4 regions of the Paenibacillus sp. ov031 genome follow, and region 3 is predicted to be linked to each of the others. Evidence: riboswitches for the same ligand, from Rfam matches in the RefSeq annotation. Region 3 holds a riboswitch; each other region holds the start of a gene.
What was found. Region 3 has a riboswitch for cyclic di-AMP ahead of BUA17_RS16420 (HAD family hydrolase). Riboswitches for the same ligand answer to the same signal wherever they lie in the genome.
Positions count from the first base shown of each region.

Region 1: it holds a riboswitch for cyclic di-AMP, as region 3 does, so the genes downstream of both, BUA17_RS00565 (C40 family peptidase) here and BUA17_RS16420 (HAD family hydrolase) in region 3, are expected to answer to the same signal.
Region 2: it holds a riboswitch for cyclic di-AMP, as region 3 does, so the genes downstream of both, BUA17_RS30105 (C40 family peptidase) here and BUA17_RS16420 (HAD family hydrolase) in region 3, are expected to answer to the same signal.
Region 4: it holds a riboswitch for cyclic di-AMP, as region 3 does, so the genes downstream of both, BUA17_RS08865 (3D domain-containing protein) here and BUA17_RS16420 (HAD family hydrolase) in region 3, are expected to answer to the same signal.

Region 1 covers NZ_FRDO01000001.1:109,985-114,323, forward strand. The annotation lists gene BUA17_RS00545 (xanthine phosphoribosyltransferase) at 117-698, shown strand; gene BUA17_RS00550 (hypothetical protein) at 797-1,126, shown strand; gene BUA17_RS00555 (hypothetical protein) at 1,250-1,468, shown strand; gene BUA17_RS00560 (carboxymuconolactone decarboxylase family protein) at 1,586-1,915, shown strand; gene BUA17_RS00565 (C40 family peptidase) at 2,020-2,484, opposite strand; cyclic di-AMP (ydaO/yuaA leader) riboswitch at 2,490-2,621, opposite strand; gene BUA17_RS31495 (hypothetical protein) at 3,035-3,289, shown strand; gene pelA (pectate lyase) at 3,202-3,993, shown strand; tRNA gene BUA17_RS00575 (tRNA-Leu) at 4,111-4,194, shown strand.
Region 2 covers NZ_FRDO01000014.1:28,637-32,975, forward strand. The annotation lists gene BUA17_RS30095 (M1 family metallopeptidase) at 1-647, shown strand, start outside; gene BUA17_RS30100 (hypothetical protein) at 658-1,500, shown strand; cyclic di-AMP (ydaO/yuaA leader) riboswitch at 1,753-1,890, shown strand; gene BUA17_RS30105 (C40 family peptidase) at 1,894-2,364, shown strand; gene BUA17_RS30110 (GNAT family N-acetyltransferase) at 2,758-3,249, shown strand; gene BUA17_RS30115 (c-type cytochrome) at 3,403-3,762, shown strand; gene rbsK (ribokinase) at 4,087-4,339, opposite strand, start outside.
Region 3 covers NZ_FRDO01000003.1:549,113-553,451, reverse strand. The annotation lists gene BUA17_RS16445 (hypothetical protein) at 1-88, opposite strand, end outside; gene BUA17_RS16440 (urease accessory protein UreF) at 366-1,067, opposite strand; tRNA gene BUA17_RS16435 (tRNA-Leu) at 1,489-1,571, shown strand; gene BUA17_RS16425 (glutathione peroxidase) at 1,722-2,198, opposite strand; cyclic di-AMP (ydaO/yuaA leader) riboswitch at 2,566-2,741, shown strand; gene BUA17_RS16420 (HAD family hydrolase) at 2,859-3,257, shown strand; gene BUA17_RS16415 (HAD family hydrolase) at 3,423-4,115, shown strand; gene BUA17_RS16410 (Nramp family divalent metal transporter) at 4,256-4,339, opposite strand, start outside.
Region 4 covers NZ_FRDO01000001.1:2,090,589-2,094,927, reverse strand. The annotation lists gene BUA17_RS08875 (ABC transporter substrate-binding protein/permease) at 1-718, shown strand, start outside; gene BUA17_RS08870 (amino acid ABC transporter ATP-binding protein) at 705-1,427, shown strand; cyclic di-AMP (ydaO/yuaA leader) riboswitch at 1,713-1,909, shown strand; gene BUA17_RS08865 (3D domain-containing protein) at 1,912-2,580, shown strand; gene BUA17_RS08860 (polysaccharide deacetylase family protein) at 2,713-3,501, opposite strand; gene BUA17_RS08855 (prenylated flavin chaperone LpdD) at 3,651-3,995, shown strand; gene BUA17_RS08850 (PspA/IM30 family protein) at 4,125-4,339, shown strand, end outside.

The DNA of each region.
Region 1 (4,339 bases), on a different contig from region 3:
AAGTGTGACATAGGGTCATTTCTATGCTCTGGACAAGAGCAAAGGCAATTTCGCTTGAACTGATAGCCGGATCTATGATACTTTTACGTCATAGGATAGGCTTGGGAGGTCAAATTATGGAAGTATTGAAACAACGAATTTTACAAGAAGGTGTAGTCATGTCAGATCAGGTGCTGAAGCTGGATGGTCTGCTGAATCACCAGATTGATCCTGCATTGACGATGGAAATGGGACGTGAATTTGCCGCTCGTTTTCGTGAAAGTGGTGTAACTCGGGTCATTACAGTGGAGTCTTCCGGGATTCCGGTCGCCTTTGCTGCCGCACATGAACTGGGTGTTCCTCTGGTATTTGCCCGTCGCAAAAAAACACTTTTGGCTGACCCCGACGCCTACTGTGAAAGAGTACCTTCTTTTACCAAAGGGATCGTAACAGATATTATGGTGTCCCGCGAATATATTCATGAGAATGACCGTATTTTGTTTATTGACGATATCATTGCGAATGGCGATGCCGCTCGTGGTGTCATCAAAATTATCGAACGTTCGGGAGCGGAACTGGTTGGATTCGGTGTCGTGGTCGAAAAATGTTTTCAGGCCGGAGCGCGCACTATTCGTGAGCAGGGCATCCCGGTTGAAGCGTTGGTGCGCATTCGTTCACTGAACGATGGCACCGTGCAATTTGACGATAACGAATTGTGACTTTTTAAAGGAAAAAGTGCCTATTTTTATAACAATGCCTTTGCATGACCGCTGATTTCATTTATAATGGGGTTATGTTAGGGAGAGGAGGCAACACCATGGGTAACCAACCGGCAACAGAACAATTTTTTATTGATAAGCTGGCGGAATCGAAAGTACATTTTGAGCGTGCCCTGGATTGTAAACATACGGAATTCGATGACCTTTATCCCTATATGATTGAACATCCTCAATTTTTCTGGTACAAACGCTACGTTGCCTGGTCAGAATTGCTGACGATTGTAGGCTTGTGCGAAGAGTTGTCCTTCTCTTGGAAAGAACAATTTACACCGCATCAAGTGGAGTACCTTGAAGAACGTGTGATGTCCGCCAAAGTGCTTGATTTTTGGTTTGAGAAGAACGACAGCAAAGAGCACGCGCAGCGGTAACTTTCAGTCGGGACATACTTTCGAATGACATGACAGTCCAATACAGTCACGTGAGACCTAAATGACTTTTCATTTAGGTCTCTTTTTGTAAATAATTTTTTTGGGAAAGTAGGCGCCATAAATATGATCAGTGATGCACAATTGGATGCACTGCGTTTATCGGGTGAAAAAGTAAGGGTAGTACGGGACGAGATTCAGTCCAATGATGTGACAGGTATTGTAGTGGCTTGGGACGGGGAGCAGGTACTCATTCGCCGTCAGAATCGTCGTGTGGTCAAGCTTGATCGGAATTACCGATATCAATTGTTCAGCGAACCACGCGAGAGCCTGCTCGAAGAATAGGACATGCCTATTTAGGTTCATTTACCATGGATGTTTTGGCATAATTACACCTCTCCGGAGAGAAGATAGGTACAGTGAGAGCTTGTAACATATCAGCCGAGAGGATGTGCGGTAACCATGACACTGATGAATGATAAGGTTCATGCCTATAAAGATCAGATTGGTGAATTAAGCGATGTGCTGCCAGCTGTGGTGAAGTCTTATCATGAGTTCACTGGAGAATGCTTTCAGGCAGGGGCGATTGATGCCAAGACCAAACAGCTGATTGCGCTGGGTATTGGACTGTTTGCGAACAATGAGGTATGTACGTTTTACCATGTGGAAGAGGCACGTGCCAAAGGAGCGACCGATCAGGAGATTATGGAGACGGTTGCTGTGGCTGGAGCGGTAGGTGGAGGCCATGCGCTGTCTCAGGGTGCAATGAGAGTACAGAAGGCTTTACATTAAGTATAGAAGTCTACAGCACACCGGATTTGTAAACAAAAGCCCCAAACAAAGAGGAGGTCCCGGATTCACCCGGAGCCTCCTCTTTGCACTATATCAAATCAAACTTATATTTTGCCCAGCATTTTGTTATACATAAATTGTCCTGTTACCCGGCGTGCTGTTACGTAACGATCATTGAAGTAAGGATTGGATAATTGTGTGATGCTGACACCCTTGCTGCTTGAAGCATGAGCGAACTGTCCGCCCCCGATATATACACCTGTATGTGAAATGCCATTGCCCATCGTATTAAAGAATACCATGTCACCAGTACGCAGATTAGCTTTGGATACCGGAGTTCCGGCCTTAGCTTGTTGCTGGGAAGTGCGTGGTAATTCAATGCTATATTTGTTGAAAATATATCTCATAAATCCAGAGCAATCAAATCCGGCCATTGTTGTGCCGCCCCATTTGTAAGGTATGCCTGTCATGTTGTTAACGACGGTGTTGATACTGCTTGCCTCTGTGCTTGCTGCACCGGATGTAAATAGAACTGCTGCTCCAAAAATGGAGATGATAAGCTTTTTCAAAATTTTTGTTCTCCCTTCGATGCCTACGGAGTTAGCTAAGGGTTCGGTAGAAGGTTCCCTATATTTCCTATGTATAAGAATAATTCACCCAAAATGGTTCCCCCGTTTTCAAACATGAAACTCGGCAAATGAATAATTAAGTTTTTGTAACCTTTTGAAACTATATTGCATAAATGCGAAAATGTCAAACCGATTTTGAACACTTCTTATCATCTCAATGTTAACGGAATTATCGCTATTTATGTAGAAATAACTCGAATATTGGGTTTTAATAGATGACAAAAAAGTAACTACTGTTTCAAATGGAGAAAAATTGGATGATTTATTGGCTTTCTCACATTTCGATTAGACGATACCTATAGGTTAAGATAAAGAATTTGTTACATATTGTTGCAATTATTGACAAAATTTATTGTTTTGCATAGAATTCTTTTTGTATAATCCACTTATTGGATGAAAAGAAATAGTTTGAGTTTAAAAACAAATATAAGGAGGGGAGACGCTCAAGGAAAACAGTTTGCAGAAAATGAATTGGGGAGTGTTCTAAACGATGTTGAAGGCACAAGCAAGGTTTGCATCTTTGGTAATGGCATGTACAATGATTTTCTCTGTTGTCGGAATGGTATTTCAGCCTGCTGCTAAGGTATCTGCTGCAGACGCATCTGGAACGACAGCAAGTATCTCAGATATTTTGAAGAATCAACGTCCTGACGGGGGATGGAAGAAGGATTACAAAAAACAAGTGGTGAGTGGGCCAAATCTACAATTGATAATAAAGCTACATACTCAGAAATTAGAAGATTAGCCAAGGAATTTAAAAAGACAAATGATCCGCGATATTCGGCTGCTGCCATCAAAGGAATCAACTTTTTGTTAAATATGCAGTACTCCAATGGAGGATGGCCACAAGTATACCAGAGCTCAGGCTATCACAAACACATTACCTTCAACGACGATGCCATGATTAATGTCATGTACATGCTGGATGAAGTAGGTGCACGTAAAGGTGATTTCTCATTCATCGACAGCTCTCTTGCGGATCGCAGTAAAAAATCAGTTGCCAAAGGTGTAGATGCTATTCTCAATACACAGGTTGTAGCAAATGGTAAACTGACTGCATGGGGACAGCAGCATGATTCCAGCTCCCTAAAACCTGCAGGAGCAAGGATTTATGAAGTGCCTTCTCTAAGTGCTGGAGAGAGCAGTACGATTGTAAAGTTTTTGAAAACAAGACCGTCGAACTCGAAAATTAAGGCTTCCATTCAAGCGGCAGAAGCCTGGTTCAACAACGTGAAAATTACAGGATACAAGTATGTCAGAGAAAACGGAGATAGCAAACTCGTAGCTGATTCAGGTGCATCGCCAATTTGGGCACGTTTTTACGAAATTGGAACGGATAAACCGATCTTCGTAGGACGTGATGGGGTTGTGAAATACAAACTCAGCGATATCGATAAGGAAAGAAGAGGCGGGTATGCCTGGTATGGCAACTGGCCTTCAAAGATATAATTTATAAAAAGCTTTATCATTGAGGCGAAATTATATTTTTTTTGTTGACACTAATTACCTGCACATGATATATTATCTCTTGTCGCCGCGATATAATTTCTCGGAGATAAGACATACGCGGTCGTGGCGGAATTGGCAGACGCGCACGGTTCAGGTCCGTGTGGGCTAACCCCCGTGGAGGTTCGAGTCCTCTCGACCGCATCATATGTAACACGAAAAAGGTTCCGAGAATGGCATTGCTGCCACTCTCGGGACCTTTTTTATTTGTTTACAGATTTTGATCTTTGCTTTTCCTGATTCTTTTCAACCCATTCCCTCGGCTTGAGCAAAGATGAAGCTTCCATTT
Region 2 (4,339 bases), on a different contig from region 3:
AAGCTGGTCTCATTACTTCTCCAGCTTCACTGACACAGGACTCCTGGAAGTTTGATTCCCAGAATCAATATGCAGCAAACGTATACACACGAGGCAAGCTTGTATTACTTGGAATAGAACAACAGGTTGGTGCTAAAACGATGGAGCGTATTCTCTCGACCTATGTGAATAAATACCGCTTCAAACACCCTACTTCGTCTGATTTTCAAAAGGTCGTGGAGCAAGTGACGCGTACATCCTGGACCGATTATTTTAATCAGTATGTATACGGAGACGGCATGGCTGACTTTGCAGTGGAGAAGATCGCAATCAATCCTATCCTGAAAGGCGGTCAAACGTTGTACGAGTCGTCCATTACAGTGCAGAAAAAAGGCAGTGAATATAAGAAGGTGCCTGTTCGAATTATGTTCGAAGATGGGAAAACCATGACGAAAGAATGGGATGGTAGCGAGGAGCGCATTACCTACAAACTGACCTATACTTCCCCTGTTTCCTGGGCTATGACTGATCCGCTGTACACGATTGTGCTGGAGAACCATCATATGAACAATTTTCTGAATGCCGGACTGGATGAGCCAACTAAATCCCGCTGGAGCATGAGCGCAACCAAAATTATAGAAGCCATATTCGGAAGTCTGTCATGGTGAGGTGGATACAGTGAAAGCGAAAATACGTGAAGGCTGGTTTCTCGTCCGTCAGCATATGTTCATTGCGGCACTCTTATTTCTCTATCAATTAGTATGGGGATACTTTCTTTATCGAATGGTGCAGTCAGCTGTGGTTCCGCTGCTCCTGCGTTATCCTGACCCTGATACAGGGGAACTCAGTACGATTTTATTTAAAATGGAGAGCCAACTCGGTCTGACAACGAATCCGGAGGTTCACCGCTATTTATGGATTTTAGGGGCTATGCTGCTGATACGGATGATGATTAGCCCACTCATTCAGGCAGGGCTGCTCTACTCGCTCCAGCATTATAACCATTCGGAAGAGCGCATTCCATTCATTCGCGGTATCAAAAATTTATGGAAACCGATGCTGTTGCTCCACACCATTCGGACTATATTACTGCTGCTACCCGCTTATTGGCTCGCACCAAGGCTCTATTCCATCTTTATGGAAGGTTTTCATTCCCTCCATCTGCTCTTGCCTGGTATTCCCTATGTTGCTGGTTGGATTGTATACGGGTGGGTTATCCATCATGTCCTACTGTACATGCAGTTTGGTATCTCAGCTCCCGATGGGGAAGGCGGAGCACGTGGTACGTTTCAAGCTATATGGATTGCACTACGCCAAGTCATCACTCTAATCGGCATTGCTGTCCTGCTGGGCGGCCTTCATCTGTTGGTCTTTGGTGCCTTTACTTCAGCTTCATGGTTACTAACCGGCTTAACTGGTCTTATACTACAACAAACGTATCCACTTGCCCGGTGCTTGCTGAGCCTGTGGAAAATATGTGCCCATTTCCGCCTATGGCAGTCCAACTCGGTCAAAGATTAAATTAAACGGTTAAAAACGGTTACCATCTCTATGTAAAGTTGTATTCTTCAAATGCCGTTAAACAAGCAAACCTCGACCTTTCCCCGTCAAAGGTCGAGGTTTTTTTTGTTAATTTTGTTGTTAAACGTTGCCAAAGTGATATACCTCTGTTACAATAATCGCAGTGAGTTTTTAGTAACAACTTTGTAATCTTTACCTTCATATTTGTAACTACTTAAAATTTAATCGTCATTTCTTGATTTCGCAGGTGCATAACTAGCATAGCCAAATTCCTAGCACCTGGGAAGCGGGGGAACCAGTTATGGGTGAATTGATCTTGCAACAGAGGGATCATAGGGGACCTTCAACCGAATCCTTAAGCTAACCTCGCAGGCATTGGAAGGGGTATATCTCTTGTTTAAGAAGAAATTAACCGCAGCTGTACTCAGCCTCACATTCGCATTATCGCTTGGAGCAGGCAGCGCATTCGCAGATTCGAAAATGGACCAAGTTATTGATTCAGCAATGGGGACTACATACAAAAGCGGAGGAACAACGCTTAACGGCTTTGACTGCTCTGGATTCACAAGTTATGTATTCGACAAGCTGGGCATTGATCTGGCTCGCCAATCGAGTTCACAATTCGACATGGGTGATTCGGTATCCCGGATGGAAATGAGACCAGGTGATCTGGTATTCTTCAATACAACGGGCAAAGGGGTCTCGCACGTAGGGATCTTTGTAGGGGATGGAAAGTTTGCACACTCCTCTTCTTCTAAAGGAGTTACAATCAGCGCATTAAGCGAAAGCTACTGGGCTAACCGCTATGTTGGCGCTAAACGCATTATGAGCACGGACGCATATGAGACATTGGCCATCGACTAGGGACAAGCTGAGCAACGTCATGCTGTAACAATAACACTACTGTAACGAAGCATAATAGAACCGTCTGGTACATTCTCCGCAGGAATGTATCCGGCGGTTTTTTTGTGCTTCGTTTCCTTTAATGCGTTCGGGATAGCTACCAAACCTAACTTTAACTTTTTTTAAAGTTATTTTTCATTGCTTCGTCCGTGCTCTTATAATGTTTTTACCCATCCCACTATAATATAAACGAAATTACCGGAACTTTTGTTTCACTTTTTTTGAAAAACGAGGACTTGCCAAATGAACGCCTCTTTTGTAGAGTGGAAACAAGCTTAGATATGGAATGACATATGTATATGGACAAATCAAAATCATTATAGCTTGTTCACAATGAGAGGAGCGTGCAGTTGTATGGATGAAGCCCCTGTGACGTTTCACGTTGTGCCCATGCAAGAAGAACACGCGGAACTAATCTGCGATTGGCAGTATGACCCGCCTTATAATATTTATAGCTGGCTGCCCTGGGAGCAGATGAAAGCACTTGAAGTGGAATTCGGCGATCCCCAGCTACGGAAAGAACAATATGCGGTGGTGCTGGGAGAGGATCAGCAGATTTGCGGTTTTGCTCAATACTTCCCGCTTGAAGGTGTAACCCGCATCGGACTTGGCATGCACCCCGATCGATGTGGTCATGGTCAAGGAACGGCTTTTGTCTCGGCCATTGTGCAGGAAGCCATTCGCCGGAACCCTGCAAACGAAATTGATCTGGAAGTTCTGACCTGGAATGACCGGGCTATTCGTGTCTATCTCAAAGCCGGATTTGTTACGCAGGATACATACGAACGACAGACACCGGGTGGTTTGAAACCTTTTTACTGTATGGTCTATGAAGGTCCACGCTAATAACTAGGGCTTGAAATCACCCCAAAAAGTCCCCGGTTATGTGATTAGTTCAAAAAATTACCACAAAATGCTATGATGTCACTACAGGTTCCGTTATAATGATATGGATAGTTTCAAGTTAGATGATCTTTCATTCTGGAGGGGACATAAGGGATGCACAAATGGATCATGAGCGGGGTATTTTTTGCAGCGTGCGCTTTAGCTATTGTACTAATGTTTACGCTTCCAGGGAAAGAGGAAGTTGCAGAAGAAGCGAAACCGACGATGCCGCAAGTTACAATGGATGCAGGACAGGCTGAGGCACTGGTCAAAGCAAACTGTATTACCTGCCACGGTGATCAGCTTCAAGGGGGCATGGGCCCTAGTCTGCAGAAGATTGGCAGCCAGGACGATGTGGAGAAGATTTATACGACCATCGTCAAAGGTAAAAGCGGCGGTATGCCTTCGTTCAAAGACAAGCTGAAGGATGAAGAAATCGCGAATATTGCGATGTGGCTGGCGGAGAAGAAGTAATCCAAGATGTTCAAGGCGATCAGTTTGTGGCAGGGGGCATGTATAGAGAGTGTGATGGCTTCAATCATCCTCTGCTCTTTACTCATGCTCTAAACCACGCTGGCGCTAGACGCGCAACGTAGTCAACCCTTATTGGTAATACAGGGTTACTCGTTTTATCAATGGTCATACAGACAAGAGGCTCTTACTCTCCCGTACTGGGAAGTAAGAGCCTCTTGGTCATTTCAGGGATGCTCCGATGAAAACATCCACCATGCTATGGCTAAATAGATGCATTAGCGTATCCTTCCAGCCTGCCTCTGATTCACCTAAAGTATGCATATATTACTGGGTCTTTGCCTTCTGCTCGGCAAGGAAAGCCTGCACTTCACGTGCGGACGGCATCCCGGACTGGGCGCCGAGCTTCGTCACCGACAACGCGGCTGCGCCCATGGCGAAGCTTACCGCCGCGTCCAGCGTCTCTCCGCGCGCGAGGGCTACTGCCAGCGCGCCGTTGAAGCAATCGCCAGCGCCGGTCGTGTCGACGGCGCTTACGGCGTAGCCGGGCGCACGGCACGCGCCGGCACGCTCTGCCTGA
Region 3 (4,339 bases):
CACAAAATGTCTTTTGGTCGACCTGGAGTTCGGTTAGTCGTCGTTTAATGGCCCATCCGAAAGGAGTCACAGGTTTCTTTTTGTTCAAAAGGGTTCACCCCTCGTTGGAATGTAGTGTTCAGCTGGTTATTCTTGGTGTAAAATATATAGATATGCGAGCTGTATGTTTTATTATATACGCATTTGCGTCATCTAACAATTAAAAAAGACGGAAATAAGTGTATTTTAATATGTTAAATGGCGTAAATGCGTTAAATAGACAAAATAAATGACATAAAAAACACGCCAGCAATGAGGTTGCGGCGTGTTTTTTTATATTTTACTGTGTGAGGAGGTGGGTTGTGTGAAGAAAAAGGGGATGGGAATTAGGCTCTGTATGCGTGAAGCCCTGCTCCAAGCATGTGAAAGCTTGGAAACAACGTTTTCATGGACAATGAGGTCGGTTGTACCGGTCCATCCGCAGCGGAGGCGCTGACGGTATCCCATTCATGCTCCAGGTCTGCGGCCAGGCGAACCAGCAGGTCCTGGGTTGTATCGGTGTTAAGGGGAATCACTTTGGAGGCTTCGGTTATGCAGGCACTCATGGCTGAATGCAGATAACCAAGGACCGCCTCCTCGACAGGGATTTCGAGGTGGTGGTTAATCCAGGCGTGAACAGTGGGGAGACAGCCAACAGATTCATACTTAGCCAGCGTTTGTTCGAGATGGCTAAAATCAATCCAGGGGTGTAGTGCGCGAGCTAGCTTAATTAGTCGTTTGCCCATAATGGAGGCATGTTCTCTAAGATTGACTGGGGTGCGCTGGACATGAACGAGTTTGTCGATGAGGGCTGTACGCCATGCGTCCTTGTGATCTGCGGCGGTGTATATGCCTTTAATCGCCATACCTTCCAGACGCACGATGCTGGGATGCAATTGACAGCGCATGAATGATTCGAGATCTTCAACACTACGAATGGTACCTTCAGCGATATGGGCATCCATACCGAAGGAATGGGTGAACCCTCCGACCTGGATAGAGGAATCAAGCAGTTTGACATAATCGAGCAGCTTATTCCCACGGTTCACAATCTTTCGCCTCCTACGGTTCGTTAAATGTTATGTTAAATAACATTTATACTCCTTTTTGGTTCGCTATATGTTTGTAAATCCGAATTATATGATATATATATTCACATAAATATCCGCTTTTTGTCAATAGTTTCTTTGTTTTTTGAATATTAAATCTATTTAGTGTTATTTTATATAACTTTATGAGTTACTTTATACTAAGGGATATGAAGGATGGTAATACAAATAAAGTAGAGTGATCGGCCTAATCGGGTATACAAACGGGATTAAATTTAATCATATGCACTTCGTAGGAGAAAATGACGAGATTATACGATTTATGGAAGGAAAAGCGCAGTTAAAATGATATTTAGAAAAATGCTTTACTTTTAAACATGAACCGGGTATAATCAATTTTGTTGCCGATTATTTACGACATGCGGTCGTGGTGGAATGGCAGACACGCTATCTTGAGGGGGTAGTGGGTGTATACCCGTGGAGGTTCGAGTCCTCTCGACCGCATCATAAGAACGATAAAGAAGAAGCTTCCCGTATGGGAAGCTTCTTTTTTTTGTTTTATTTACAGTACAGATGGGCCAGACAAAAAAAGGTCACCCGTTTCCCCTGAATGCATGCTCATTCTGTCTGCTGGGGTCGGATGGCCTTTACTTGTTATTTAAGCAAATCTTTGATGTCCGCTTCAATTTTATCAGGTGTTGTTTTGGGAGCATACCGTTTCAGAACACGTCCGTTCTGATCCACAAGGAATTTGGTGAAGTTCCATTTGATGGCTTTGGAGCCGAGTACGCCTGGCGCTTCTTTGGTAAGGTGCTGGAAAAGAGGGTGAGCGCTTGAACCATTCACATCGATCTTCTCAAACATCGGGAAGCTAACACCATAGTTCATCTGGCAGAACTCGGCAATATCATCAGAAGAGCCTTTTTCCTGTGCAAACTGGTTGCTTGGAAAACCAAGAACTTCGAATGGGGAGTCTTTAAACTTATCCTGAAGCTCTTGCAGACCTTTGAATTGAGGTGTGAGGCCGCATTGGCTTGCTGTATTCACGATAAGCAGTACTTTGTCACGATAGTTGGACATTTCAACTTCCTGACCGCGAAGGGTGTTTACTTTGTAGTCGTAGACTGACATGAAAATCGCCTCCATTTCATATTCTTCTTTCTTCTATTATATTGATTACAATTAAATAATGCAAAATTAATATTGCTTTTTTAACTTAATTTGAAGCTGTCGTGTATGATCTGTGACTGATTTGCTACCTGAATTTCGCTAAAGAGAGAATTAGAGAGCTTTGATGAGATGGGTAGAGAATGGATACGTTGTAAGCGCTATTATTGATGTGAAATGGCAAAAATCCGTCGATTCGGTGATCTGCGCAGACTTTACACCAATATGGCACGGGTGTATGATTCATATCGTAATTCCAATTTAAATTAAATTTTACATGAAAAACGAAACAAACGATAATATCGCTCTGATTAATGATTATAAAAGAACGATGTTTTAATCGCTGAGTTTCCATTCATTCATGGGTGGGAAACGGGGGAACCAACAGGATGAACTGTCTAGGACAGTAGGCATCCATGGGGTGAATTTTCCGGTGACAGCCGGAAATAGGGCGACTCTCGCGCCCGAATCCGTCAGCTAACCTCGTAAGCGTTAAAGGGAGAGGCAACAAGCCGTACGCTGGTTCATAGTGTCTTTTTGCTATGGATTATTGAAGAAGCGTCCGGGAGGCCTTGGTCCCCCACGCTTCTTTTTTGTTGTCTTTTCACGCCAAGGGAGGAACGAATGATGGATAAAGAGATGATCTTAGTGACTGCTCCAAATGAAGCAGGACGTAAATTTATCAAATTGCTGATGTACAAAAAAATGCCGTTTGCCGTTCTGACCAACAGTGCAGGGGAAGAGCGCAGGCTCCGGAGAATCGGTGTGGAGCATGTCATTCGCATGAACACAGCTGCTGCTCAGAAATGGTTTTTGCCGCAAGGTAGTGTCGGCAATGTTTTTATTTTTGAAAATAGCCTAAACCTGACCTGTCGATATTTGCAGATCTGCCGCTCCTGGACATCCAAGTCCCTGTGTGTCATTACGGAACAAAGCCACCCCAAAGGGATCTATCGGGGAATGGGAGCAGACCGTATTGTATATTCCTTGAATGGGGAAGTTGGGTTTCTACTGAATGGCTAGTGGCTAGTACTATTCCTGTGATTGATCCAGTGTCAGCTGCCTGTTATAATTGAAATCATAAATAAACGGAAACTTGAGGAGACTCATGCATGTTGGTGGGTCTTCTTTTTTATGGTTTGGGAAATAGGGATATGGATTTCCTGTGGCTAACGAGGAGGAATAGGCGTGCCGGATGTACGTGGAATACAATGGTTGTTCTTTGATGTGGGGGATACGCTCGTGGACGAATGGGAGCCGGTAGATGATATTATCGGTCAGTTCGTTCGTGAAGCTTGTGCGCTCGGTTATCAGGTGGAGATGCAGACGGTGCGAGATATATTTGCCGCCTCTTACCGAAATTACGAGCAATGGCCGATGAAATTGGCTATTCGTACCCTTATCAGCGATGAGGGGCACCGGGAACAGATACAGGAGAAGCTAAAGTTCCGCAAAGAGCTTGAGCGCCCCTTTGCGTCAGCCGACGCTGTTCTCCAGACGTTGTCGCAACACTATAAGATTGGTATCATTGCCAATCAGAGTCCGGGGACGGAAAATCGGCTGGATAGCTACGGCTTGCGCAAGTATGTGGATGTGCTGGCCTGTTCGGCTGAAGAAGGAGTGTCCAAGCCTGATCCTGAATTGTATGCTGTAGCGTTGAAACAGGCGGGATGCAAACCTGAGGAAGCGGTCATGATCGGCGACAGGATTGATAATGATATTATTCCGGCTAAGAAGCTGGGTATGCACACGATCCGGATTTTGCAGGGTTATGGTAGATTCCAGCCGGAGCTTGCGGATGCAGAGCGTCCAGACTGGACTATTGAATCACTGGAGGAACTTCTTCCATTGTTAATGGTAACTCAAAATTCAGACAACTAAATAAGAGCAGTATTTAAGATCTAATCGGTATAATTAGGCTGCTGCTCAAACATATAAAAGGCTGATCGTCTCAAGGGGTACGTTACTTGAGTTGATCAGCCTTTTTGATTTAGACAAAATACCGCGTAGTTCCGTTTAACCTAGAACAACAGAATGGTCTGGATAATCAGATACACATTCAGGACAACGATAACTCCGGCAATGATCCAGGAGATGATTTTGAG
Region 4 (4,339 bases), on a different contig from region 3:
CGATCAGTTGGTTACCGAGGCAAGCCAGTTGATGGCAGACAAGGTGAAAAAAGATCAAAACATTTTTCAAGTGTTCTGGGAATACAAAAGCTTTTATGCAACAGGCGTAGGTTACACCCTCTTACTGTCTGCACTCGGTGTAATATTCGGGGTAATTATCGGTTTGATCATCTGTCTGTTACGTCTGCATGACGTTTCAATTCTGCGTTGGATCGGAACAGCTTACGTTGAAGTTATTCGTGGTACACCAATGCTGGTTCAGTTGATGATTATCTATTACGGTCTTGCTCTAACGTTGGGGATTAATTTCACGCCGCTTCAGGCGGGGATTATCACACTATCCATTAATAGTGGTGCCTATCTTGCCGAGATTTTCCGCGCTGGTATACAGGGTGTGGATCGAGGCCAGTTGGAAGCAGCTCGTTCCCTGGGAATGGGTAGAGGTGCGGCAATGCGCTTCATCGTGCTTCCACAAGCGTTCAAAGCGGTGTTGCCGGCGATCGGTAATGAGTTCGTGACCATTATCAAGGAATCTTCCATCATCTCGGTTATTGGTATGGTGGACATTATGTACCAGGCAAGTGTAGTTAAAAACATTACGTACCAAGGAATGAATCCATTCCTGATTGCAGCGGCCATTTACTTTGTGCTGACGTTCATTTTGTCCAAGCTGCTGGGTCGACTGGAAAGGAAGTTGAGTGCAAGTGATAGACGTTAGACAATTACACAAATCATATGGAAATAACGATGTGCTCAAGGGCATTAACGTAACAATTGGTAAAGGCGAGGTTGTCGTGGTCATCGGTCCGTCCGGATCGGGGAAAAGTACCTTTTTGCGCTGTCTTAACTTATTGGAGCAGCCTACTTCCGGTGAGATTGACTTTGAGGGAGTTTCGATTACTGACCCTAAACACAACATTAATGCAACTCGTGAAAAAATGGGGATGGTATTCCAGCATTTCAATCTGTTCCCGCACAAAACGGTGCAGCAGAACATTACGATTGCTCCCATTAAAGTGAAAAAACAATCTGCACAGGAAGCGGAACAAATCTGCGCAGATTTGCTGAAGACGGTTGGCCTGTCTGACAAAAAAGACGCTTATCCTAATCAGCTGTCCGGAGGACAGAAACAACGGATAGCTATTGCAAGAGCGCTTGCGATGCAGCCGCATGTCATGCTGTTTGACGAGCCTACTTCAGCACTGGACCCTGAAATGGTCGGTGAAGTACTGGATGTCATGAAGCGGCTTGCAGAGGGCGGCATGACCATGGTTATTGTAACGCATGAGATGGGCTTCGCACGCGAAGTAGGGGACCGCATCCTGTTTATGGATGGTGGGGTTATTGTAGAAGAAGGAACACCTGCTGAAGTGTTTGGTGAGCCTAAGCATGCACGTACACGTGACTTCCTTGCTAAAGTGCTCTAATACATCCAAGTCATCATTAGGATGAATTGGATGAAAATGCAAAATATATACTGTGGATGAGAATTCTTATTCCCTCATAGATCCCTGTCGGCGACCTGTCGGCAGGGATTGTTTTGTTGCGTGTGAATACGCACGGAATTACATAAAAAGTAACGTTTCTGTCATCAACGATATAAGCTCAAATAGACATATTTTTGAAAAAGTCGCTTGAATTCAGCAAAAATATTGAAGTGAATTAGCCAGATGGTAACATTTACTACGACTCTTGGTTACAAAGTTGTGATATATTTGTTCCTGCCGAAACTTCCGGAGTTGGGAGTGTGGGGGATGTAACGATGCAGAGTGTGCTTGGGGAAGAATCATTTGCACACGGCTTGGGGTGAATTAGGGCTACATAAATTATTAATGTAATTGAACCTATAGGGTGGTTTCCTCCATCCGAATCCGACAACTAACTTCGCAGGCATAATGAGGGAGGAAGACCATGATTAACAAGAAACGTATAGCCAAAACAGCAACAGCTTTGCTGACAGCAGCAATGCTCATTCAGGCCGTTCCGGCTCATGCTGATTCAGTTCATGTGGCCAAAGAGGGGGATACCTTCTACACCTTATCCAAACAATATGGAGTTGGACTTAACGCTCTTATTAAAGCTAACAATGACATTTCAGCTTACAACATTTATGGTGGTTTGAAAATTACGATCCCTGGTAAAACAACGAACACAGCTTCTGCTGCAGCAGCTAAAACGGAGGCCAAAACGGTAACTGCCGCAAGCCTTGACGTTAATGCAGATAGTAAAGTTGTACAAGCCTGGGGTAAAACGTTTGATTACAGCAAAGCTGTCGACGTCAAAGCAACAGCATACTCCGCAGACGCTTCCGAAAATGGAGGATGGGGTGCCGTGGATTACTTCGGTAATCCGCTTGAATTGGGTACCATTGCAGTAGACCCAAGTATCATTCCATTGGGTACAAAGGTACTGGTGACAGGTCATACACATCCAGGACTGCCAAAACAGGCATTTGTAGCAACGGCTCGTGATGTGGGTAGTGCCATTAAAGGTCACAAGATCGATATCTTTATTCCTGGCAGCAAGCAATCCGTGAGCACATTTGGTATTCAGGATGTTGAACTTTACATTTTGAAATAAAATCAAAGCGTAGCTGCACATCATCATATGTGACTCCAACTAAATCTAAATTAAACAATAAAGGGTGTTCTTCCATCACAATAATGTGAATGAAGGACACCCTTTTGAATATCCGACTGCCGTAATCTAAACCTATTTACCCTTTGGCAGTTCCAGCATTTCGTCCAAAGTCACCAGCTCGTACCCGCGGTTTCGCAATTCCTCGATAACTTCAGGCAACGCCTCGATGGTACCACTCAGCTTCGATCCGACACCGCCTCCTGCATGTTGCAGAACAATGGAACCTGGTTTAACGGCCGACAGGATGTTTTGTTTGACTTCCTCTTTGGAGAGGCCCTTCCAGTCCAGGGAATCGACATTCCAGTTCACAATGCTGTAATGTTGTTTGGCTGCCCATTGCAGCTGTTGCTCATTAATGTCGCCATAAGGTGGACGAATCATTTTGGGCGTGTACCCCGCCAGATTCCGAATAATATCCCCGGTATGTAAGATTTGTTTGCGAAATGCATTCATGGACAGCTTACTGAACTCCGGGTGATTGTAGCTGTGATTGCCAACAATATGCCCTTCCTTTACCATGCGTTTCACTAAATCCGGATGTTTCTCAGCGCGATGTCCCACAATGAAAAACGTAGCCCGCACCTTGTATTTTTTTAGAATATCCAACACCTGCGGGGTGAACCGTGGATCAGGTACGTCATCAAAAGTCAGTGCGACCTTTTTTGTCGAGGGGCCATTGGTTTTGAACGTATCCGCATATTTCTGTCTGAGCTGTCCCAGAGTCAACTGTTCTTCTTCGGAAGAATCAGACTTCGAAGCAGGTTCGGTTTGCGGGCTTGAAGAAGCCCATAACTGAGCAGGAGCGTAACTTCCTCCCAGAAGAATGACCATGATGGATAACATTATGAGGCGTATACGCATGTTAGTGCCTCCTTTTCCCAAATTGCGTTCTCTTTGGTATGCCCGGGGCCATCCGTATTTATGCATAATGTGAGATGTTTCATTGCTGATTTATTAAATCGGAGCCATAATTCCACCATATATAAATAGAAAAGGACAGGTGGATCAGGATGAGTACATACGACTTAAATTCCGTTCGTTTACAGGTGATTGAGGCAGGGGAAGACAAGGTGTTTATGGTAACTGGAGGCAGATCACATATTGGAGCAGTAGCGACATTTTATCCAGACCGTGAGCGGGTAAGCGGGGCTACGATGCATATTCCGGGGCATAAAGAGCAAGAGCTGTGTGAAAGGCTCGCACGTAAGGCTGCCCTACATTTAAAAGTAACCGTGACCGTGATTATGGGGATTCACTTTGATGCAATTACGCGCATGCAGATTGATGAGATTGTGCAGACTGCAGAGAAGCTGCTTGATGAAGAGCTGTGCCAAACTAGTCAACTGATTCAATAGTTCGATGTACGCTAAGTAGGCTAAAATCGTTTTTTATGATTTTTTTTGTTAAAATTGAAACGAGTAGAACATTGCCACGTATGTATGTTTATATACAAGGATGAACTATCGACTAGGAGGAATACCATAATGTCCATTTTCAAACGATTGCGCGATTTAACGATGTCTAACATTAACTCTATTATTGACAAGGCAGAAGATCCGATCAAGATGACGGATCAATATATCCGAGATATGCAAGAAGATCTGGAGGACGCGGAGAAAGCTGTTGCTGCACAGATTGCCATTGAGAAGAAATTCAAGCAGCTGTTCGAAGAACAGGAAGCTCTCGTGAAGAAACGTGA